Regions from separate parts of the Citrobacter sp. FDAARGOS_156 genome, predicted to be linked through region 2. Evidence: riboswitches for the same ligand, from Rfam matches in the RefSeq annotation. Region 2 holds a riboswitch; each other region holds the start of a gene.
The links. A riboswitch is a leader RNA that binds a small molecule or an ion and turns the genes downstream of it on or off. The one in region 2 is predicted to bind thiamine pyrophosphate.

Region 1 (7,955 bases), 2.1 Mb from region 2:
AAATCAGGCTGGTACATTATGCCTCCTCTTTTTTGAGGTAGATTTCACCGCCTTTGGCGCGGAAGTTCTCCGACATATCTGCCATTCCCACTTCAATAGTCTGCGCGGCGGCGTAGTCGCGTACTTCCTGGCTGATTTTCATCGAGCAGAACTTCGGCCCGCACATGGAGCAGAAGTGGGCGACTTTGCCGGACTCCTGCGGCAGGGTTTCATCGTGATAAGCGCGAGCGGTGAACGGGTCGAGCGCGAGGTTAAACTGGTCTTCCCAGCGGAATTCAAAGCGCGCTTTCGACATCGCGTTATCGCGGATCTGCGCGCCCGGATGGCCTTTGGCCAAATCCGCGGCGTGAGCGGCAATTTTGTAGGTAATCAGCCCCTGCTTCACGTCTTCTTTGTTCGGCAGGCCGAGGTGCTCTTTTGGCGTGACGTAGCACAGCATCGCGCAGCCAAACCAGCCGATCATCGCCGCGCCAATGCCTGAGGTGAAGTGGTCATAGCCCGGCGCGATATCTGTCGTCAACGGCCCTAAGGTGTAGAACGGCGCTTCGTGGCAGCTCTCCAGCTCTTCGGTCATGTTGCGCTGGATCATATGCATCGGCACATGCCCCGGGCCTTCAATCATCACCTGCACGTCGTATTCCCAGGCGATTTTGGTCAGCTCGCCCAGCGTATGCAGTTCGGAGAACTGAGCTTCGTCGTTGGCATCCTGAATCGAACCCGGACGCAGGCCGTCGCCGAGAGAGAGCGAGACGTCGTAGGCGGCGCAAATTTCGCAAATCTCACGGAAATGTTCAAACAGGAAGTTCTCTTTGTGATGCGAGAGGCACCATTTCGCCATGATAGAACCGCCGCGCGAGACAATACCGGTCAGGCGTTTGGCAGTCATCGGCACGTAGCGCAGCAGCACGCCAGCATGAATGGTGAAGTAGTCCACGCCCTGTTCGGCCTGCTCCAGCAGCGTGTCACGGAATGCTTCCCAGGTGAGATCTTCGGCGATCCCGTTGACCTTCTCCAGCGCCTGGTAGATCGGTACGGTGCCGATCGGCACCGGGCTGTTACGCAGGATCCACTCGCGGGTTTCGTGAATATAGCGGCCGGTCGACAGGTCCATCACCGTATCCGCGCCCCAGCGGGTAGACCACACCAGTTTTTCGACCTCTTCTTCGATAGAAGAAGTGACCGCCGAGTTACCGATGTTGGCATTCACCTTCACCAGGAAGTTGCGGCCGATGATCATCGGCTCGGATTCCGGGTGGTTGATATTGGCAGGAATAATCGCCCGGCCCGCAGCGACTTCATCACGCACGAATTCCGGCGTGATATTTTCCGGCAGGCGAGCGCCAAAGTTCATCCCCGGATGCTGGTGGCGCAGTACTTCACTACGAATACGCTCGCGGCCCATGTTTTCACGGATGGCGATAAACTCCATCTCCGGCGTGACAATCCCCTGACGGGCGTAGTGCAATTGGGTCACGCGCTTACCGGCTTTGGCGCGTTTCGGCGTCAGCAGGCCGCTGAAACGCAGCTCGTCCAGGCCATCGTCGGCCAGGCGCTCTTTGGTGTAAGCGGAGCTGCGGTCGTCTAATTCTTCGCTGTCGTTACGCGCCGCAATCCACGGCTGGCGCAGTTTCGCCAGGCCCTGCTGGACGTTAATCTCCACGTCAGGATCGCCATACGGCCCGGAGGTGTCGTACACCGGCACGGCTTCGTTGTCTTCAAATTGCGGATTGTCTTTGCTGCCGCCAATTAGCGTCGGGCTCAGCTGGATTTCGCGCATCGGGATGCGGATATCCGGCTGCGAACCGGTAATATAAATGCGTTTTGAGTTAGGGAAGGCGGTCCCTTCCAGGGTATCGATAAAGTGTTGGGCTTGCGCGCGCTGTTCGCGGCGTGATGGTTTAGTAGTGGCAGACATAGCTCATTCCAAAAAAGTAAGGACGTGGCTTGTCAGACGACGGATGAAGCAAGAGAGAGACGATCGCCCAAAGACGAACGGTTGTAGATTGACTCTTGTTCCCTTCGCAGGTCTTAACCTGATCAGGTTCCGCGGATCCCGAATTAACGGTCTCAGCCTTTTCCACTCATACTGTTGTGGAAAATAAGCACTCCGACAAGAAGTAACCTCTATCTTAGAGGTAATGAATGTAAACTACGCGTTAATGCGACAAATCTCAAGCAGGACGTTTGAGAGTGCCACTCTCGTGCATCGCATCAAATACCAGCATGATCAGCTTATCTTCGAGCACGAACCGGGCTTCCAGCGCCTCGCCGATATCTGATAAAGCCTGTTGAAATTCAAGGAAGTTATCATGATCAATGGCGGTCTCCAGACTGGTGTCATAGTAGTCCATGATCAGTTGTGTGTTGGCTTCCAGCAGTGGCCAAATTTTTGTGGCTTTTAAAAGCTGCCCGTTCCCTTCCAATTTATGGAGAATACGTTCATAAATACTGAAGTGTCCGGTGGAGAGGTAATCGACCAGGCTCTGACAAAAATCATCCAGCGCTTTTTCATTGAGCCGCATGTACGATTCTTTGCCAGGCTTAATGCCAACCAGATTGTAGTAAGCCACGAGCAGGTGCTTACGTACATGTAGCCAGCGATCAACCAGTTTATTACTTCCTCCGACGTGCTCCGTCAGGCTTTCCAGCTGGTTTAGCATGATTGACTCCGCAAGATGGTGTTTAGGAACTGCTCACCCGTAAATGTAAAAATAATGTAAACAACATGCCTGTGAAGCAAAGGTTGCGCAAGAGATATGGATCGTATAATTGAAAAATTAGATAGCGGCTGGTGGATTGTCAGTCATGAGCAAAAGTTATGGTTGCCTCATGGCGAACTGCCTCACGGCGACGCGGCACGTTTTGATTTGATCGGGCAGCGCGCACTTTCTATCGGCGAATGGGAAGGGGAGACGGTCTGGCTGGTGCAGCAGCAACGTCGCCACGATATGGGGTCGGTACGCCAGGTCATTGACCAGGATGTTGGCCTGTTTCAACTGGCCGGACGCGGCGTACAGCTGGCCGAGTTTTACCGCTCGCATAAATTCTGCGGCTACTGTGGGCACACGATGTACCCGAGTAAAACGGAATGGGCGATGCTGTGCAGCCACTGCCGGGAACGCTACTACCCGCAAATTGCCCCCTGCATTATCGTCGCCATTCGCCGAGATGATTCCATCCTGCTTGCCCAACATGTTCGCCATCGTAACGGCGTACATACCGTGCTGGCGGGTTTTGTCGAAGTGGGCGAAACCCTCGAGCAGGCGGTGGCGCGTGAAGTCATGGAAGAGAGTGGCATCAAGGTGAAAAACCTGCGCTATGTCACTTCTCAGCCGTGGCCGTTCCCGCAGTCTTTGATGACCGCATTTATGGCAGAGTATGATAGCGGCGAGATTGTTATCGACCCGAAAGAACTGCTGGAAGCGAACTGGTATCGCTACGATGATTTACCGCTGCTTCCCCCGCCAGGCACCGTCGCGCGGCGATTGATTGAAGACACTGTGGCGATGTGTCGGGCTGAGTACGAGTAAAGAACGAGTGATGATACACTGATGGACTGACGCAATAAGGAACTGCAAAAATGACCGAACTGAAGAACGATCGTTATCTGCGTGCGCTGCTGCGCCAGCCCGTTGATGTCACTCCGGTATGGATGATGCGCCAGGCGGGCCGCTATCTACCGGAATATAAAGCCACGCGCGCCGAGGCGGGCGATTTTATGGCGCTGTGCAAAAATGCCGAGCTGGCCTGCGAAGTTACGCTGCAGCCGCTGCGTCGTTATAAGCTTGATGCCGCGATCCTCTTCTCGGATATCCTGACGATTCCCGATGCGATGGGGCTTGGGCTCTATTTTGAAGCAGGAGAAGGTCCACGCTTCACCTCCCCGATTACCAGCAAGGCTGACGTCGACAAACTGCCGATCCCGGACCCGGAAGATGGGCTGGGTTACGTGATGAATGCGGTGCGCACAATTCGCCGTGAACTGAAAGGCGAAGTGCCGCTGATCGGCTTCTCCGGTAGCCCGTGGACGCTGGCAACCTACATGGTTGAAGGCGGCAGCAGCAAAGCCTTCACCGTGATTAAAAAGATGATGTATGCCGACCCTAAAGCGCTGCATCTGCTGCTTGATAAGCTGGCGAAGAGCGTCACGCTGTACCTGAACGCGCAGATCAAAGCGGGCGCGCAGTCGGTGATGATTTTCGATACCTGGGGCGGTGTGCTGACCGGTCGCGACTATCAGCAGTTCTCCCTGTACTACATGCACAAAATCGTTGATGGCCTGCTGCGCGAGAACGACGGTCGTCGTGTACCGGTGACCCTGTTTACCAAAGGCGGCGGTCAGTGGCTGGAAGCGATGGCGGAAACCGGCTGTGATGCGTTAGGTCTCGACTGGACCACTGACATTGCCGATGCGCGTCGTCGTGTAGGTCATAAAGTGGCGCTACAGGGCAATATGGATCCGTCCATGCTGTATGCACCGCCAGCCCGCATCGAAGAAGAGGTGGCGACAATTCTGGCCGGATTCGGTCAGGGCGAAGGGCATGTCTTTAACCTGGGCCACGGCATTCATCAGGACGTCCCGCCAGAACATGCGGGTGTCTTTGTGGAGGCGGTACATCGGTTGTCCGAACAGTACCACCGCTAAGGAGTCATTATGGATCTCGCGTCATTACGCGCGCAGCAGCTTGAACTGGCCTCTTCAGTGATCCGCGAGGATCGTCTGAAGAACGATCCGCCTGATCTGATCGGCGGGGCGGACGTTGGGTTTGAGCAGGGTGGCGAAGTGACGCGAGCCGCGATGGTCTTACTGAAGTATCCCACGCTTGAACTGGTTGAATACAAGGTGGCGCGTATCGCCACCACCATGCCCTACATTCCCGGTTTTCTCTCCTTTCGTGAAACCCCCGCGCTGATGGCCGCCTGGCAATTGCTCTCGCACAAGCCAGATCTGCTGTTCGTTGACGGGCACGGCATTTCGCACCCGCGTCGCCTGGGCGTAGCCAGTCATTTTGGTCTGCTGGTGGATGTCCCGACGATTGGCGTGGCGAAAAAACGGTTGTGCGGCAAGTTTGAGCCGCTCGCTGCCGAATCCGGCGCGTTAGCACCATTGCTGGATAAAGGCGAACAGCTGGCGTGGGTCTGGCGCAGCAAAGCGCGCTGTAACCCGTTGTTTATCTCTACGGGTCACCGCGTGAGTATGGACAGCGCACTGGCGTGGGTACAACGCTGTATGAACGGCTATCGTCTGCCGGAACCAACGCGCTGGGCAGATGCGGTGGCATCCGAACGCCCGGCTTTTACGCGGCTTGCAGCAAAAGCGCCCCATATCGGGTAAACTGCGGCTAATTTCCGTATTTGAGAACTCATCATGTTACAAAATCCGATTCACCTGCGTCTGGAGAAGCTGGAAAGCTGGCAGCACGTCACGTTTATGGCCTGTCTGTGCGAACGCATGTACCCGAATTACGCCATGTTCTGCAAGCAAACTGAATTTGGCGATGGGCAGATTTACCGCCGAATTCTGGATTTGATTTGGGAAGCGCTGACGGTTAAAGACGCGAAAATCAATTTCGACAGCCAGCTGGAAAAGTTTGAAGAGGCCATTCCTTCTGCAGACGATTACGATCTGTACGGCGTTTACCCGGCGATTGATGCCTGCGTGGCATTAAGCGAACTGATGCATTCACGTCTTAGCGGTGAAACGCTGGAGCATGCAATCGAAGTTAGTAAGGCTTCGATTACGACGGTTGCGATGCTGGAAATGACCCAGGCTGGTCGCGAAATGACCGATGAAGAGCTCAAAGAGAACCCTGCCGTTGAGCAAGAATGGGATATTCAGTGGGAAATTTTCCGACTTTTAGCCGACTGTGAAGAACGCGATATTGAGCTGATAAAAGGGCTGCGTGCAGACCTGCGCGAGGCTGGCGAGAGCAATATTGGTATAAATTTTCAGCAATGACACCACAAAACGTGATTTAACGCCTGATTTGTCGTGCCTGAAGGCTTCCCATCCGCCCCCGGTCTGGTCTACATTTGGGGGGCGAAAAAAAGTGGCTATCGGTGCGTGTATGCAGGAGAGTGCTTTTCTGGCATTTCCGTCGCACTCGATGCTTAGCAAGCGATAAACACATTGTAAGGATAACTTATGAACAAGACTCAACTGATTGATGTAATTGCAGACAAAGCAGAACTGTCTAAAACACAGGCTAAAGCTGCTCTGGAATCCACTCTGGCTGCTATTACTGAGTCTCTGAAAGAAGGCGATGCTGTACAACTGGTTGGTTTCGGTACCTTCAAAGTGAACCACCGTGCTGAGCGCACTGGCCGCAACCCGCAGACCGGTAAAGAAATCAAAATCGCCGCAGCTAACGTACCGGCATTTGTTTCTGGTAAAGCACTGAAAGACGCGGTTAAGTAATTCGCGTGGCAGTGAACAGTTTTAACGAAGGGGCGGTTTCGCCCCTTTTGTCCATCTGGCGTCATACGCTCTGGCTTTCAGGTGTGCTGTTGCTGTCGGCCTGTAGTCGTCATTCCGAGCTTCCTCCGTTCACGGCCAGCGGTTATGTTGGCGAGCAGGGGGCAGTACGCGTCTGGCGTAAAGATTCCAGTGACGATGTTCACTTGCTCTCGGTATTGAGTCCGTGGCGTAACGGCGATACCACCACCAGTGAATACCGCTGGCAGGGAGATACGCTCTCTCTGATAGAACTCAATGTTTACAGTAAACCGCCGGAACATATTCGTATCCGCTTCGATGACCGCGGCGAACTGAGTTTCATGCAACGTGAAGTCGCCGGGCAAAAGCAGCAGCTTTCCAGCGATCAAATTGCGTTGTACCGCTATCGTGCCGATCAAATCCGCAAGACCAGCGATGCGCTGCGTCAGGGACGGGTGATATTGCGTCAGGGACGTTGGCATGCGGATAACACGGTCACAACCTGTGAAGGTGAAACGCTGAAGCCAGACCTGGAGTCGTGGGCGATAAACCATATCGAGCGCCGCCAGAAACATTCATCCGTAGAGGTGAGTGTGGCATGGCTGGAAGCGCCCGAAGGGTCGCAGCTACTGCTAGTCGCCAATGAAGATTTTTGTCACTGGCAGCCTACAGCCAAAACTTTCTGAAAACCTGAAGACAGGTAGTCAGCAGACCTGATCCGTATGGCGTCATCAGGCATCACGTCTTTTACCAGTGACCCATTCCCATATGGCCGCCGCCGCGATGGTTACCGCCACCGCCGCATCCGCCGTAGCCCATTCCCGCGCCACGTGGCACGCCAGCCTGCGCCATTGCGACATCGCGTTTAACGCGCTGCTCGTCCAGAGACTGATTCAACGCCTCCATCTCTTTTGCAACGGCATTAATTTTTGCCGTGTCCGGCGAGCTGGCCGTTAATAGTGCATTGTACTCATAACGTTTGGATGTCAGCTGTTGGCGCAACGCGCTGGTCTGGGAGTAGTAATCATCATAGATTTTCTGCGCGGCAGCCTGCTGCTCAGCGGTCATTGGGGTACCGACCCGTTGCTGCATTCCATCACCGTATCCCCAGTGATTCTGCGCCAGTACCGGGGTGGAGCCCAGTGCGATAAGAGAAAGTGCAATCAGTGCCAGTTTGTTGTTCCGTTTCATCGTTCGTTCTCCTGTTGGTTAGCTTACATTCCCTTTTGCATCTTCCGTGCCAAAGCGGCAATCCCAGCCCTGCGGGCGTTGTACCCACCGTCTTTGCAGGGAAACGAGTAAAAATGACTCGCCAGAACGCGCCAGCGAGTCATTTTTACCCGGTACTTTCAGCTGTTTGTGTCTGAGGGCAGGGTTATCAGGGGGAAAAAATGGCATGATTTCTGCTGTATACCTGCAACGATGAAAGGAACAAGCGGGGTGAAGGGAGAGCGTATGCGTCTTTATAAGGATACGGTGGCAAAGTGGTTGAGCCGACTCTTGCTGGCGGCAATCCTGA
Region 2 (7,955 bases):
TATCAGGTGGTGGGGGCTGGAACCAGTACGATTGAATCCGTACCTTGCGCCATCGCGATGGTCGAACTGGCGCAGACCGATCCCAATCGCTGCGCCATTCTGTGCGCGAACCTCGGCGGCGATACCGATACCATCGGAGCGATAGCAACCGCCATTTGTGGCGCGCTGCACGGCGTCGGCGCGATTGACCCGGCCCTGAAACATGAGCTTGATGCGGTAAATCAGCTGGACTTTATCCGCTACGCCAGTGGATTACTGCGCCTGCGTGAGCAGCGGGAGGCGCTATGAGCACCGCGCGTCTGCAACAACTTCTCTCGCAGTTACGTACACAGCGGCCAGTAACGGTGGTGGGTGCGGCGGTGATTGATGTCATTGCCGATGCGTATGCTCTTCCCTGGCGCGGCTGTGACATTGAGCTTAAGCAGCAAGGGGTGAACGTTGGCGGCTGCGCGCTCAATATTGCCGTGGCGCTTAAACGTTTAGGTATCGAGGCCAGCAATGCGTTACCGCTGGGTCAGGGCGTGTGGGCCGATATTATCCGCAACCGTATGGCGAAAGAAGGATTGCACAGCCTGATCGATAATGCCGAAGGTGATAACGGCTGGTGTCTGGCATTGGTAGAGCCGGACGGTGAACGCACATTTATGTCCTTTAGCGGCGTTGAGAATCAGTGGAATGCCGCCTGGCTGGCACAGCTGGATATCCCGCGTCATAGCCTGGTGTATCTCTCGGGTTATCAGCTAGCGTCCCCGTGCGGTGAATTGCTGGTGCAGTGGCTGGAAGGTCTGGAAGAGGTGACGCCGTTTATCGATTTTGGCCCGCGCATCGGCGACATTCCCGAGCCCTTACTGGTACGAATTATGGCCTGCCGTCCGCTGGTGTCACTTAATCGTCAGGAGGCGGAAATTGCTGCCGAGCGATTTGCATTGAGTCAGGATGTGGAAGGTTTTGGCGCAGAATGGGTGCAGCGTTTCACCGCAGCGGTGGTCGTGCGTCACGATAAAGACGGCGCATGGTATTTCAGCGCACAGACATCTGGCTGCGTACCGGCATTTGCAACGGCGGTCGTTGACACCATTGGCGCAGGTGACAGCCACGCCGGCGGCATGCTGGCTGGGCTGGCATCAGGCTGGTCGCTGGGCGATGCCGTCCTGCTTGGCAATGCAGTAGCATCCTGGGTGGTGGGTCACCGCGGCGGCGACTGCGCCCCCTCACGCGAGGCGTTACTCCTCGCACACAAAGACGTATAGGTCGCTTCGACAGTAACTGATACTGTATTCAATAGGCCGTTGCTGCTGATCAAGCGCTACCTGCTTGATCACCAGTACCGGCACTTTGCTGTCCATCTGGATATGTGACTGAAACTCGGCGTCCGGCATCCGCGCGCTAACGCGTGAGCGTGTGCGCTGTGGAAAGATATGCTGGCTGCGGAAATAGTCGTACAGTGAAACGCCAATGGCATCCACGTCATGGATAAGATGGGCGGGTACCCATGATTCTTCAATAGACACAGCATCTTCATCAACATAGCGAATGCGCTTGAGCAAGAAGACCTCACTGCCGACAGCAATGGCCAACTGCTGAGCCACCTCTTCCGGGCAGGGCACCACGCGTTTATTCACCCACAGCGTATCCGGCTTTTTACCGCGCAACACCACCTGTTGTGAAAAACCGCGCGCTTCTTTGAGCGAATACTCGAAGATGTTATTGATTTGCGTCCCGTAGCCACGCGCACGCGTCACCACCCCCTCTTCTTCCAGCGCCTGCATCGCTTTGCGCACCGTAATGCGTGAAACGCCGGTCAACTGGCTGAGGTCGCGCTCGCCAGGCAGGATATTGCCATGCTCCAGGATCCCACTGCGCACAGCGTTCTTAACCGTTTGAGCGAATTTCATATACAGCGGCGTGTTGTCCGCCGCTGAAATACGTTCATTCAGTTGCGCGATAAGCTGGGTATGCGCTTGTTCCATTTATCTTTTTCCTGGCAGCCGTTTCTGCAGCCAGTATACCATTTCTGCTCATCACCACCACGCGTGGAAATGATGCACCGGACCAATCCCCTCGCCCACTTCCAGCGTATCCGCCTGCGCCAGCGCCGCAGAGAGCCACAACTTAGCCTCCTGTACCGTATCAGCCCAGTTAACATGGCGTGGACGCAGTGCCGCCAGCGCTGCTGACAACGTGCACCCTGTTCCGTGCGTATTTTTTGTCACCACCCTTGGCGCGGTGAAACGCTGTTCGCCATCGCGGGTAAACAGCCAGTCAGGGCTTTGCTCATCATCAAGATGACCCCCTTTCATTAATACCGCCTCACAGCCCAGCGCCCGCAACGCGCGCCCCTGCTCTAACATTTCCTGCTCCGTTCGGGCATGCGATGCCCCGAGCAACGCCGCCGCCTCCGGCAGATTAGGGGTAATAATCGACACTTGCGGTAACAGACGGGTACGCAGCGTTTCAACCGCAGAGGAAGACAATAGCGGATCGCCGCTTTTTGCCAACATTACCGTATCCAGTACGACGTTTTGTACCCGATGACGCTGTAAACGTTCGGCAACGGCTTCGACAATATCGGTTTCTGCCAGCATGCCGATTTTGGTGGTATCGATGCGCACATCGCTGAACACCGAGTCCAGCTGTGCAGCAACAAAGTCAGGTTCAATGCGATACACCGACTGCACCCCACGCGTATTTTGTGCCACCAACGCGGTAATAACTGAGCAGCCGTATGCGCCAAGCGCCGAGAAGGTTTTTAAATCGGCCTGAATACCCGCGCCACCGCTTGGATCGGTTCCGGCGATCGTTAATGCGTTAATCCGTTTCATGCTTGCTCCTGGGCGTTCAGGTTATAGAGAGCGTCGAGAAATGCCGGAACAAAACTTCCCGGTCCCGTCGATTGTTCAGTGGCGCGTTGTCCGGCTTGCTTCATCCAGCTACAGGCAGAAGCAACATTATTCAACCGGTCGCCCTCCAGGGCGCAACTGGCTGCGACTACCGCTGACAATGCACAGCCGGTGCCCACTACGCGCGTCATCAACGGGTCACCGCCGCTCACGCAGACGGTACGCTGACCATCGGTAACATAGTCAACTTCGCCGGTCACCACGACAATGGTTCCAACCTGGCGTGCCAGTGTTTGTGCTGCCGGAAGGGCTACCGCTGGCGTATCAGTCGTGTCTACACCGCGCCCCACTCCGTTCATCCCCGCCAGCGCAAGGATTTCTGAGGCGTTACCGCGAATAGCCGCTGGCTGTATCGCCAGTAAATCCAGACAGAAACGACGACGAAACGCCAGTGCGCCCACGGCAACGGGATCGAGCGTCCAGGGGGTTTTCGCCTGCTGCGCCTGTTCAACGGCGGCACGCATTGCCGTTGCCCGCGCCTGAGTCAGTGTCCCAACATTAATGAGCAGCGCCTGGGCAATAGCAGCAAACTGGCTGGCTTCCTCAGGTTCGATCACCATCGCGGGCGATGCGCCAAGTGCCAGTAACGTATTGGCAGTGAAGCTTTGCACAACCTCGTTGGTCATACAGTGAGTGAGGGGGGAAAGCGTTCTAAATTGGTGTAAGGTGTGGGCCGCAAGTGCGCGGCTGTGCAGGTCAGGCTGCATGGTTCAGCTCCTGCCCGCGTGAAAGAAGGGACACGAGCAGTGTCAGACTTCCCTACGCTGGCATTATCCAGATCAGGTGGTACGGGTATTTCTCAGCCTTCACGCGGAAGGGCACCCCGAGTCGTTTGGTTACATTTCTCTTAATTTTTGTCAGCTTAGGTTAAGTTGCTCGCCGATGCAAGTTTACCGGTGGTGACGTCACTTATACACGCTGTACCCCACCGAGTACCCCATTTTGTACCTCATACCAATTAAGGAATAGCTCCCAACTTCATTTTGAAACACTAATAGTTGCTCGATTTATTTGGAACCAAGAATCCAACATTGTAATATTTAAAAACAACTGTATCTGATGGGAAAAATATACACCAGTATAGTTTGGAGAACTTTTTATATATAGCAAGGCAACGGATGTGATAAGTACTTTATAAAAACACTTATCTTTACTCTATTTCATTGACAGAAAATGAAACGAATTAATTCTATGTGCTACAATGTGTAGTGCAGAAAACAACTCTGTGTTAACAACAAAAAAAATAAAAGGTGATTTATATGAAAATGAAAGAATATTATGAAGAGATTTCTCTATTAAAGTTTAAAGAATTAGAAGATGAACATGATTATATGGTAGCCACAGGTGATTTCCTAACAGAGTTATCAAACATAGCCGATCATTGTGAAAGGAATAAGTCACAAATTAACAAAGAGCAGAACAAGCAATACAAACCCTCTTATTAACAGGTCACATCTCAATCATTAAATACCTCAGCCTGCTAATTTTTGCATAGAAGATAACGAAGTGAAATTTACGATGTTTTCGAAAATAATTACGAAACTGACTGTAGCTTTTTAGGCGGTAAAACTGCTTATTTCACTTGTTTATAAACATTCTCTTGCAGTTGTCGCAACTCAAAAATACTAATAACTAAAACAACGAAAGGCCAGACACTGGAATGGCTGACCTTTCTACATTAATCAATATGGAGCGTGTACAAATGATTAATCCCACACCTATTTATAATAAATTTAAGTATGTCTCCGCCCCTTGTGGTTCAGGTAAAACATATCAATTATGTGAGAATATCAATAATAGTACTGAAAAATATATTTTAGTACAGAACACTCAAGAGCTTATTAAGCAGACGGCAAAACAAATCAATAATTGCGAGTATATTATTACTGATACGGTACAAAAAGATGAAAGTGTTATTAGTTCAGTCATTGAATTTCTTTCATCTGGAAGTAATAAAACATTAATCATAACAGATAAAACATTTTTCAAAATCCCTCGTGAATTGTTAGCTAACTGGAATGTTTATATTGACGACGTGACTAATTTCCACTCTTTTCAGAATATAAATGAAGGTAGTGCTGAAATAAAAAGCGTTATCCGTAATGATTTAATCCACAAAGTACAGTCATTAGATGATAAAAATATGTACATTGCGGCTGAAAGAAATCCAGAAGTAAAGGGCGATATAGTAAAGAACATTTTAAATAAACTTTCAGCATTGAATGATAATGATCTTTTTATAATGAATAATGAGTACTTTACCGATGAGGAAAAGGAACAGCTTAATATCACAGCATGGAAAGATCTCAATAAGTACAAAGATATATCAATTACCTTTCTTGGTGCTAATTTCGAAAACTCACTGATCTATAAAGGCAATAAAGAACTCTTTGAAAGTACTGAACTTGAAGGATTATTAACACGAAAAACAGCTCTCAAAGACAGGTTAAAGGTTTATTACTTTTCAAAAAATCACAAACTATCAAGGACATGGAAAACTTACAACCCTGATAAAGTACAAAGAATATACTCATATATTGATGAAAAACTTGAGGGACAGGATTTCTACTGGACTAAGAACAAAAGCGATTCTCAGAGCCTTAAGAACGGCACAGAGATAAGCCCGGATGCCAGAGGATTTAACCAGTACAGGCACCTTGATACGTGCGTTTGGTTGGCCTGTATGCGTCCCTCTGAAACAGAAGCTAAACAGTGTGAATTGTTCTTTGAGATTGACGGCGAGGCGATACACATCGCAAGGGAGTACGAAAGTTTACACCAGTTCGTACTACGAGGAATTTCAAGGGATTTTGACAGTACTGAAACACAGACTGTTTATGTTTTTGATGAATGGCAAGCCAGATCTCTTACAGACAATATTGAGTACATAGATCTCGGTATTGATGATGACGAACAAGGGCAGAGAGGCAGGCCGCAAGGCTCAATGAACAAGGAAAAGCGTTTCACTCTTGATGACACTAAAGCAACACGTTTCAGACGCTGGAAAGACAACAACCCAGGACTTGAGTTAGAAGCGTTCAGGGCGTTTCTTGCCAGTTCTACCAACGCAGATCTCAGTACTGAGGAAAGGGCAGCTATGTACGAGAAGTACGAAAAAGCAGCAAAAAAGAAACAGAAATAGCTCTGTTTCCCTGTCAGAAACACCATCATAAAACCAATAAATGTCCGAAAAATAATACCTTATAATATCTATAGGTAATAAATTTCCGACATCACAACGAGCAAAAGCGAATTAACTACCTGAAAGCAGGAGCGGCGAAGCAAGCGAACTGTTTCGGGTAGTTAGTGAGAGTGCTCACGCAGTGAGTGCTTGATAGTTATCCCATTGTTTATATAGATAAAAAATTTAAACAGCACCCGCTTTGCGTGTACTGTTCGCTGGATTCGGTTCTACTGCTTCGTTCCTTTCAGTCACTGGCAGAGCGAACCAATCGCGTTTTTTGTTCTGTCAGTAAGTACATAACTGATTGTTATTTCATTACTTATTGTACTAATAATTCCTTTGAGTACTTAGTGGGGTATCTGCTGTTTCAGCTACTGGAAAAGCCCTGTCAGTACTGACCAGAGCGAAGCGACCCCGATCCGAGCTGTCCCCCTTCATGATGGTGTTTCGGACAAAACGCACAGGAAGCCTCTGAATGCGATGTTCATTACTGACACACATGAATGTCCAAAACCCTACAAAACGTCGTAGCGACGCTTTAAGAGCGTTTGCGAGATGGAATCGCCAGTACTCTCTGTATTGAAATCAGATACATAACCCCTTTCATGGATGGCGAATCCGCTTGATCGATTTTACCTATTGATTTGTATTGAATTAATAGTTATTGATAGATTATAGCGATCAATAACTCAATAATCGATCGTTATAATCGATTATTTGTTGATGTGCGTGCTACTCTTGAGCACCTGAACACGGACGGTTTTAAGTCCGTACTTTTGGCCTGAGAGAAGATAATGGGGGTGACAAAACGGTGAGAGTGGTACAACTGCTAATCTATAAATTTTGGGGGGATTCCTTTTTAAGGGATCTACCTAAAGGCAAACGAATTATTGTCGATAATACAAATAGAACAAACCATCGATTTGGAAAATTATTAAAGGATAATTGCGGTGAGTAAATATTTAAAAATAGGAATTTATGGCATTTGGGGAGTGTTTTTATTCCTTGCGTCAATGGAGAAATTTGGTGATCTATTCGCAGTCGGTAATGGCTTTTGGTCAGTGATAATGCTTATGGTCGCTGGAGTGTGTCAGCTACTGGCAAGTACTGCCGCGATCGGCTGGGCTGTTTTGGGTTCTGGTACGCTTAAAGCGAAGTACTTACCCTATAAACTCGTTAATAATTATACGGTTCCTGTAGTGATCATTGTGCTTGCATTCGTGGCAAGTTCTGCCCGATCTTCAAGCGATGGAGCCAGAGCACAAAAACTTGGTTTTAAAGATAGTAAAGAGTTTTCTATCGCTCGTGAAAATCACATTACAAATACTGATGACTACGCGAAATTTGTAGAAGAACAACGAGTTAAAGCGGCGGAAAAGAAGGTTCAAGATGCGTTAGTAGCAGCTGAGAAAGCTAATCAGGATATAGTAAAGAAATACATTTCAATATTTGATGAGGATAAAAGAGAACAAGCTAAAAAAACGATTAGCAGAGATTTAGAAGAAAATTCAGTATTAACAGAGTCAATACTTACTGAAATTAAATCCTACCCCAATAACTCAGTTGATAGAACTGTAGGACAACGCACATACTTAGATATTGGCGTTAGTATGAAAGAATACATGTCAGCTATCGAGCAATCTAATTGTAGGCAAAGGCTTAACAATTCTTTATTTCCTTTAAATGAATGGAATAAATCTCAATTTAATTTATTGAACGAAAGATTTAATGCTATGAGAAATGGAGTTGATATGGATAGGATTCAGCTTGGCAAAGAATTGCAATACGAAAGAGATAAAATCACCATGCAGTACTTTTATGAAAAAAATAAATATCAAAAATCATTTAATGAGTGTGTTTTCAGTCTGTTG
Region 3 (7,955 bases), 2.1 Mb from region 2:
TAATGTGGTCGCTGAACCCGCGCGTCCGGGCATCAGATCCTGAAACCACAGCATCCCTATCCCAGCGACAATACCGATGAATACGGCGTTAAACAGTTGCAAAATAAGCAGAGCCGTATGGCTATGAAAGAAGATCAGCCCCAGATAAAACAGCACGCCGGCCGCCACGGCGACGATCATCATTCGCCGTTTACCAAAGTGCTTCACGTAGTAGCCCGCCAGAATCATCGCCGGAATTTCCAGCCCGGCAGCCGTCCCCATTAAAATGCCCGCCAGCTTATCGGGCAGCCCTAAATCCTGGCTAATCCACAGCGGCATATCGATGATGTACATGGTATTGCAGGCCCACATCAGCGTGGAGGCAATAAACAGCATCCGCACATTTTTGTCCTGCCAACCGCCGGTTTGTTCCAGCGGCACGTCAACGGACTGCGCCACCCGAGCGACAGACGGCAGTATCAGCGCAATCAGTACCAGGCTAATGGCAAAAATCCCTGCGGCAATGGAAAACATCGCCGTAAAGCCGTAATTCAGCGCCAGCATGAAGGCCAGCGGCGGTCCGATCACCCAGGCCAGCGAAAGCTGCGCACGCATCACCGAACTAAACATCACTACTTCACGCGCGGAGTTATCCGCATATTCCCGCGCCAGCGCAAACAACTGCGGCATGGCGGTATTCGCCAGCGAGGCCAGCAGCACACCGCAGGTGATCAACGTGAGATAATGGCGATTAAACGCAAACAGCAGCGCGTTGCCAATCGCCATCAGGCAGCAAAACATGATCAGCTTGCGCCGATCGCCCTGGCTGTCGGATCGTTTTGCAAGCCCGAGGCTAACCACGATCCCGGCAATCGCATTGACGGTGTAAAACAGCCCGACCCAAAATGGTTGCGCACCGACTTCACGGCTCAGGAACAGACTCAGGGTGGGTGCCTGCAATGCCCCTGCCACGCCCATCATAAAAGCGACCAGCATAAATGCCGCGTAAACGCCGTTGAGGCGCCGTCCCATGGTCATAATCCAGAGCATTGTTATCCCTATTGGCTGGGCTGATACGAAAAAAGCCAGCAGAAAAAATCTGCTGGCGGGTGATTTTACACCAATACTCAGTCACACATGATGTCTGCAATGCGTAATTCAGAGGTCAGGCTGTCACCTCCCACTGCATCAGTTCTTCGAGCATCTTTAAGCGCTGCGGTGCGCTCAGGCAAGCCAACCAGGACGTTTTTTCCGTCGCGGTAAAGTACTTCATATAGAACTGACGCATAGATGACCCCTTCGTTGTCTCATCGCTTCATCGGAATCTATTATTGGCTTAATATAGGGATAATAAAATTGCTGAATTTTTCGCAGGAGTTCCCCTTTTATGTCTTCTGGTCGTTTGCAACAACAGTTCATCCGTCTGTGGCAATGCTGTGACGGCAAAACGCAAGACACCACGCTGAACGAGCTGGCAGAGCTGCTTAGCTGCTCGCGCCGCCATATGCGTACCCTGCTTAATACCATGCAGGAGCGCGGTTGGTTAACGTGGGAAGCCGAGGTTGGACGCGGTAAACGCTCACGCCTGACATTCCTCTACACCGGGCTGGCGCTCCAGCAGCAACGCGCAGAAGACCTGCTGGAACAGGATCGCATCGATCAACTGGTGCAACTGGTCGGTGACAAAACGGCCGTCCGGCAGATGCTGGTTTCCCACCTCGGCCGCAGCTTTCGCCAGGGTCGGCACATCATGCGCGTTCTCTATTATCGTCCCATGCGCAACCTGCTACCTGGTACGGCGCTACGCCGCTCCGAAACCCATATCGCCCGACAAATCTTCAGCGCCTTAATACGGGTAAATGAGGAAAATGGGGAACTGGAAGCGGACATTGCCCATCACTGGCAGCAGATTTCACCTTTACACTGGCGATTCTTCCTGCGCCCGGGGATCCATTTTCATCACGGTCGTGAGCTGGAGATGGACGATGTGATCACCTCATTGACCCGAATTAACACGTTGCCTCTGTACTCGCACATTACACAAATCGTCTCTCCCACGGCCTGGACGCTGGATATCCATCTGTCTCAGCCCGACCGTTGGCTTCCCTGGTTATTGGGGCAAGTCCCCGCCATGATCCTGCCGCGAGAATGGGAAACGCTGAATAACTTCTCCAGCCACCCGATTGGTACTGGCCCATATGCGGTGATGAGAAACACCAATAACCAGCTGAAAATTCACGCATTTGATGATTACTTTGGTTACCGGGCGCTGATCGACGAAGTGAACGTTTGGGTGTTACCTGACATCGGCGAAGAGCCAGGCGGCGGTTTGACGCTAAAAGGTCCCACAGAGGATGAAAAGGCGATTGAAAGTCGCCTCGAAGAAGGTTGCTACTACCTGCTGTTTGATGCACGATCCCACCGCGGCGCAAATCAGGAGGTCCGCGAGTGGGCTAGCCGCGTACTCTCGCCAACCCATTTAATTTGCCACGCCGACGAACAGTATCAGCGACTGTGGTTCCCCGCCTACGGCTTACTGCCTCGCTGGCATCACGCCAGACCCGGCCATGGTGAAAAACCAGCCGGGCTGGAAACGCTGACGCTCACTTACTATCGCGATCATATCGAACACCGGATTATCGCGCAGATCATGAAAACGCTGCTGGCTGCGCATCAGGTGCAGTTGACTATTCAGGAGATCGACTACGATCAATGGCATGCGGGAGAAATCGTCAGCGATATCTGGCTAAACAGCGCCAACTTTACCCTACCGCTGGACTTCTCGCTGTTCGCCCATTTGTGCGAAGTCCCGCTGCTGCAAAACTGTATCTCACGGGACTGGGAAAACGATGCGGCTCGCTGGCGAACGGGCGAAATGAGCCTGGCAGCATGGTGCCAACAGCTGCTCGCCACCAAGGCCATTGTGCCATTAATCCACCACTGGCTGATCATTCAGGGACAGCGCAGTATGCGCGGGTTACGCATGAATACCCTCGGCTGGTTTGATTTTAAATCGGCGTGGTTTGCTCCGCCGGATCCTTGATTGCTGCTAAGCAACAAAATCATTACACTAACGCCGTTCTCAACGGGGTGCTAAATAAAAACATACACAGAATCATTCGATCTGCGTATGGGCTGAGAGATACCCGTCGAACCTGATCCGGATAATGCCGGCGAAGGGATTTGAGGCTTATCTCAAGTCCTTTGCCACCCAACTCTTGAGGTGCAAAGTGTTTAAAAAATATCTTCCGCTTTTACTGCTGTGCGCAGCGCCTGTCTTCGCCAAACCTGTACTGACCGTCTATACCTACGACTCGTTCGCGGCTGACTGGGGCCCGGGCCCAACAATCAAAAAAGCCTTTGAAGCTGACTGCAACTGTGAATTAAAACTGGTCGCGCTGGAAGATGGTGTTTCATTGCTTAACCGCCTGCGCATGGAAGGAAAAAACAGTAAAGCCGACGTTGTACTCGGTCTGGATAACAACCTTCTGGAAGCCGCCACACAAACCAAACTGTTTGCCAAAAGTGGTGTAGCAAACGACACCGTTAACGTACCCGGCGGCTGGAAAAACGATACCTTCGTTCCGTTTGACTACGGCTATTTCGCCTTCGTTTATGATAAGAACAAGCTGAAGAATCCGCCCAAAAGCCTGAAGGAACTGGTTGAAAGCGACCAAAAATGGCGCGTCATTTATCAGGATCCGCGCACCAGCACGCCGGGTCTGGGTCTGCTGCTATGGATGCAGAAAGTCTATGGCGATAAAGCGCCAGAGGCGTGGCAGAAACTGGCAGCCAAAACCGTCACCGTCACCAAGGGCTGGAGCGAAGCCTACGGCCTGTTCCTGAAAGGTGAAAGCGATCTGGTGCTCAGCTACACCACCTCTCCGGTCTATCACATCATCGCCGAGAAAAAAGACAACTACGCCGCCGCTAATTTTAGCGAAGGCCACTATTTGCAGGTGGAAGTCGCCGCGCGTACCGCGGCCAGCAAGCAGCCGGAACTGGCCGAGAAGTTCCTGAAGTTTATGGTGTCTCCGGCATTCCAGAATGCGATTCCGACCGGCAACTGGATGTATCCGGTGACGCAGGTCGCCCTGCCGTCAGGATTCGAGCAACTGACTAAGCCAGCCACCGCGCTGGAATTTACGCCGCAGCAGGTTGCGACTCAACGTCAGGCATGGATTAGCGAATGGCAACGCGCCGTCAGCCGTTAATCCCCGGCTGGCTGGTTCCAGGGCTTACCGCCGCCACGCTGATGGTGGTCGTTGCCCTGGCCGCGTTTCTGGCACTGTGGTTTAACGCCCCGCAGGGAGAGTGGCTCTCACTGTGGCAAGATGACTACCTGTGGCACGTGGTGCGCTTTTCTTTCTGGCAGGCTTTTCTATCCGCTGTGCTGTCGGTTGTCCCGGCGATTTTCCTTGCCAGAGCGCTCTATCGTCGCCGTTTTCCAGGACGTCTGGCGCTGCTGCGCCTGTGCGCCATGACGTTAATCCTGCCGGTGCTGGTCGCGGTCTTCGGTATTCTTAGCGTCTACGGTCGCCAGGGTTGGCTGGCCTCGCTCTGGCATACATTCGGGCTGGAGTGGACGTTTTCGCCATACGGCTTGCAAGGCATTCTGCTGGCGCACGTCTTTTTCAATCTGCCGATGGCCAGCCGTCTGCTGTTGCAGTCGCTAGAGAATATTCCCGGCGAGCAGCGACAGTTAGCCGCTCAGTTGGGTCTGCGCGGCTGGCATTTCTTCCGTTTCGTTGAATGGCCGTGGCTGCGTCGGCAAATCCTTCCCGTCGCGGCGCTCATCTTTATGCTGTGCTTCGCCAGCTTCGCCACCGTTTTATCGCTGGGCGGTGGGCCGCAGGCCACCACCATCGAACTGGCTATCTATCAGGCGCTGAACTTTGATTACGATCCCGCCCGCGCAGCCATGCTGGCGTTGATCCAGATGATTTGTTGTCTGGCACTGGTGCTGCTCAGCCAACGTTTGAGCCGCGCCATCGCCCCCGGCACCACGCTGGTTCAGGGCTGGCGGGATCCCGACGATCGTCTGCACAGCCGTCTGGCTGACTTAATTCTGATTGTTCTCGCTCTGTTGCTGTTGCTTCCGCCGTTGCTGGCGGTGATTGTCGATGGCTTAAACCGCCATGTACTGGATGTTCTTAGACAACCCGTACTGTGGCAGGCGCTGGGAACCTCGCTGCGCATTGCGCTGGCGGCAGGTGCGTTGTGCGTCATACTCACCATGATGCTGTTATGGAGTAGTCGTGAACTGCGTGCCCGCCAACAGGCGCTGGCAGGACAAATGCTGGAGTTGAGCGGCATGATGATCCTCGCCATGCCGGGTATCGTGCTGGCAACCGGCTTCTTTCTGCTGCTCAATAACACTATTGGGCTTCCCGAATCTGCCGACGGCATTGTTATTTTTACCAATGCGCTGATGGCGATCCCTTATGCATTGAAGGTGCTGGAAAACCCAATGCGTGACGTCACTGCGCGCTATAGTATGTTGTGCCAGTCGTTGGGCATTGAGGGATGGTCGCGCCTGAAAGTGGTTGAACTGCGCGCCCTGAAGCGCCCGCTGGCACAGGCGATGGCGTTTGCCTGCGTGCTGTCGATTGGCGATTTTGGCGTAGTGGCGTTATTTGGTAATGAGGATTTCCGCACCCTGCCGTTTTATTTATATCAGCAGATTGGCTCTTATCGCAGTCAGGATGGCGCGGTTACGGCGTTATTACTGCTGATCCTGTGCTTTACGCTGTTTACCGTTATTGAGAAATTGCCGGGTCGAAATGTTAAAACTGATTGATATCACATGGCTTTATCATCATCTGCCCATGCGCTTTACGTTGTCGGTCGCGCGCGGTGAGCAGGTAGCGATACTCGGGCCAAGCGGCGCCGGGAAAAGTACGCTTCTGAATCTGATTGCCGGCTTTCTGACACCTGCCAGCGGCACGATGATGATTGCAGGTGAAGATCACACCACCACACCGCCCTCTCGTCGCCCGGTTTCGATGCTGTTTCAGGAAAACAACCTGTTCAGTCATCTGAACGTGCAGCAAAACATCGGCCTGGGCCTGAATCCAGGATTGAAGCTGAACGCACCGCAGCGGGAGAAAATGCACCATATCGCCCGGCAAATGGGTCTTGATAACCTGCTGGACAGGCTTCCGGGCGAGCTTTCCGGCGGGCAGCGACAACGTGTGGCGCTGGCGCGTTGCCTGGTGCGCGAACAACCTATTTTGCTACTTGATGAACCGTTCTCTGCGCTTGACCCTGCGCTGCGCCAGGAGATGTTAACGCTGGTGGCTGAGGTCTGTCGCGATAAGCAACTTACGTTGCTGATGGTTTCGCACAGCGTAGAAGATGCGGCGCGCATTGCGACGCGTTCGATTGTGGTCGCCGACGGACGCATCGCCTGGCAGGGCGATACGGACGATCTGTTAAGCGGCAACGCCAGCGCCTCGGCGCTATTGGGCATTAAAGCATAATGCGTTGCCGGATAAGGCGAAGCCGCCATCCGGCAAAAGATTCGTCAGTAACCCACGACTTTACGCAGAATATCGATATACACCGGCATCAGTGGATGTCGCAGCAACGCCACCAACGCAACCACACCGATCCCGAGCGTCAACGGCGCCAGATACAGCAAACGGCTGCGGGGGAAATACGCCGTTAAGCGATCGACAGCCGCTTTGCCGCTGCGCCACAACCGCCAGCAAAACCAACCGCCTACCCACAGCAGTAGCGCCGTGGCCAGCAGCAACCATTTAAAATCTCCACTCTGCATATCAGCAGGAATATCGATTGCCGCCCCCGCCAGGATCCCCGGCAGAAAATAGAACGGCGGCCACAACACGCAGCCGATGATATTGGGCACAATAAATTTCGCGACAGGCAGATCCAGCATACCCGCCACCATCGGCACCAGCGGTCGCGTCGGGCCAACAAAGCGCCCTACCAGGATGGTAAACATGCTGTGCTGATGCAGCGCGTGCTCGGTTTTATCCAGCAATGCCTTGTTCTTTTTCATGAACGACCAACGGTGCAGCGGCTTTTTAAAGCGCCAGCCCAGCCAGAAGGAGATCCAGTCTCCCAATAAGCAACCAATGATGCCCGCAAGCCAGGCATGCCAGAAGTTCAGTTCGCCACTGCCAATCAGCGCCCCCAGCCCGGCCATCATCACGGTACCGGGCAGGATCAGGCCAACCAGCGCCAGCGACTCCAGAAAGGCCACCAAAAGTACGGCGATCAGAGAGTACAGGGCGGACTGGAGAATAAAGTGTTCCAGCAATGCTTGCATAATGTGTCCGTCAGATTTACGAAGCAGGGATTCTGCTAACCCTTCTCAACTTCGTCAAGCCATCAATTGTCTGAATAGATTGCGAGTTATGACAACTTTCAGGACACATCATTCACTTTTTATTCACATCCGGCGCGAAACTCGCTCGGACTGGCACCGGTACATTTTTTGAAAACGCGCGAGAAATAGAGCTGGTCGTCGAAGCCAACATTGCGACCCACCGTAGCAATAGGCATACGGGTGGTACTTAGCAATAGCTTGGCCTGGCTGATACGCTGATCCTCGCGCCAGCTTAATACGCTGATGCCCAACTGTTGGCGGAACAGATGCGACAACCGGGACGGTGACAGGCAGACATGCTGCGCAACGCTGGCAATATCAAAATTACTGTCCGCCAGATGATCGCTGATGTACTGGCAGGCATCGCGCACGCGATTGTCCATGGGCGGGTGCAGCGATTCATTAATGGCGTCCATACGTCTGAGCAATAATTGCTCCAGCAGGTTTATCGCCAACAGTTCGGAATAGCGCCCTTCCCCCTGTCCGGCATGAATGATCTGTCCAAACAGTTCGTTAAAATGCGGCTGGTGCGCTTCATCCGGGCGGAAAAAACCGGTCTGGGCAAAGATTGCCGGCCAGGCCAGCCACTCCTGCCAGTAGGCGCGCGGGCGAAAATAAACCC

Region 1: it holds a riboswitch for thiamine pyrophosphate, as region 2 does, so the genes downstream of both, thiC (phosphomethylpyrimidine synthase ThiC) here and thiM (hydroxyethylthiazole kinase) in region 2, are expected to answer to the same signal.
Region 3: it holds a riboswitch for thiamine pyrophosphate, as region 2 does, so the genes downstream of both, thiB (thiamine ABC transporter substrate binding subunit) here and thiM (hydroxyethylthiazole kinase) in region 2, are expected to answer to the same signal.

The regions. Positions count from the first base shown of each region.
Region 1 is NZ_CP014030.2:561,078-569,032, forward strand. Features, by position in the region: gene thiE (thiamine phosphate synthase) at 1-17, opposite strand, end outside; gene thiC (phosphomethylpyrimidine synthase ThiC) at 17-1,915, opposite strand; TPP riboswitch at 1,998-2,120, opposite strand; gene AL515_RS02735 (Rsd/AlgQ family anti-sigma factor) at 2,172-2,660, opposite strand; gene nudC (NAD(+) diphosphatase) at 2,757-3,530, shown strand; gene hemE (uroporphyrinogen decarboxylase) at 3,581-4,645, shown strand; gene nfi (deoxyribonuclease V) at 4,655-5,335, shown strand; gene AL515_RS02755 (YjaG family protein) at 5,369-5,959, shown strand; gene hupA (nucleoid-associated protein HU-alpha) at 6,146-6,418, shown strand; gene AL515_RS02765 (DUF1481 domain-containing protein) at 6,430-7,122, shown strand; gene zraP (zinc resistance sensor/chaperone ZraP) at 7,184-7,627, opposite strand; gene AL515_RS02775 (hypothetical protein) at 7,646-7,834, opposite strand; gene zraS (two-component system sensor histidine kinase ZraS) at 7,892-7,955, shown strand, end outside.
Region 2 is NZ_CP014030.2:3,189,606-3,197,560, forward strand. Features, by position in the region: gene AL515_RS15740 (ADP-ribosylglycohydrolase family protein) at 1-288, shown strand, start outside; gene AL515_RS15745 (PfkB family carbohydrate kinase) at 285-1,250, shown strand; gene AL515_RS15750 (GntR family transcriptional regulator) at 1,224-1,970, opposite strand; gene thiD (bifunctional hydroxymethylpyrimidine kinase/phosphomethylpyrimidine kinase) at 2,022-2,822, opposite strand; gene thiM (hydroxyethylthiazole kinase) at 2,819-3,607, opposite strand; TPP riboswitch at 3,640-3,736, opposite strand; gene AL515_RS15765 (hypothetical protein) at 4,160-4,345, shown strand; gene AL515_RS15770 (type III restriction endonuclease subunit R) at 4,603-6,042, shown strand; gene AL515_RS15775 (hypothetical protein) at 7,035-7,955, shown strand, end outside.
Region 3 is NZ_CP014030.2:1,101,120-1,109,074, reverse strand. Features, by position in the region: gene AL515_RS05420 (sugar efflux transporter) at 1-1,029, opposite strand, end outside; gene sgrT (glucose uptake inhibitor SgrT) at 1,145-1,267, opposite strand; gene sgrR (HTH-type transcriptional regulator SgrR) at 1,367-3,022, shown strand; TPP riboswitch at 3,056-3,179, shown strand; gene thiB (thiamine ABC transporter substrate binding subunit) at 3,210-4,193, shown strand; gene thiP (thiamine/thiamine pyrophosphate ABC transporter permease ThiP) at 4,169-5,779, shown strand; gene thiQ (thiamine ABC transporter ATP-binding protein ThiQ) at 5,763-6,461, shown strand; gene AL515_RS05390 (DedA family protein) at 6,506-7,273, opposite strand; gene araC (arabinose operon transcriptional regulator AraC) at 7,393-7,955, opposite strand, start outside.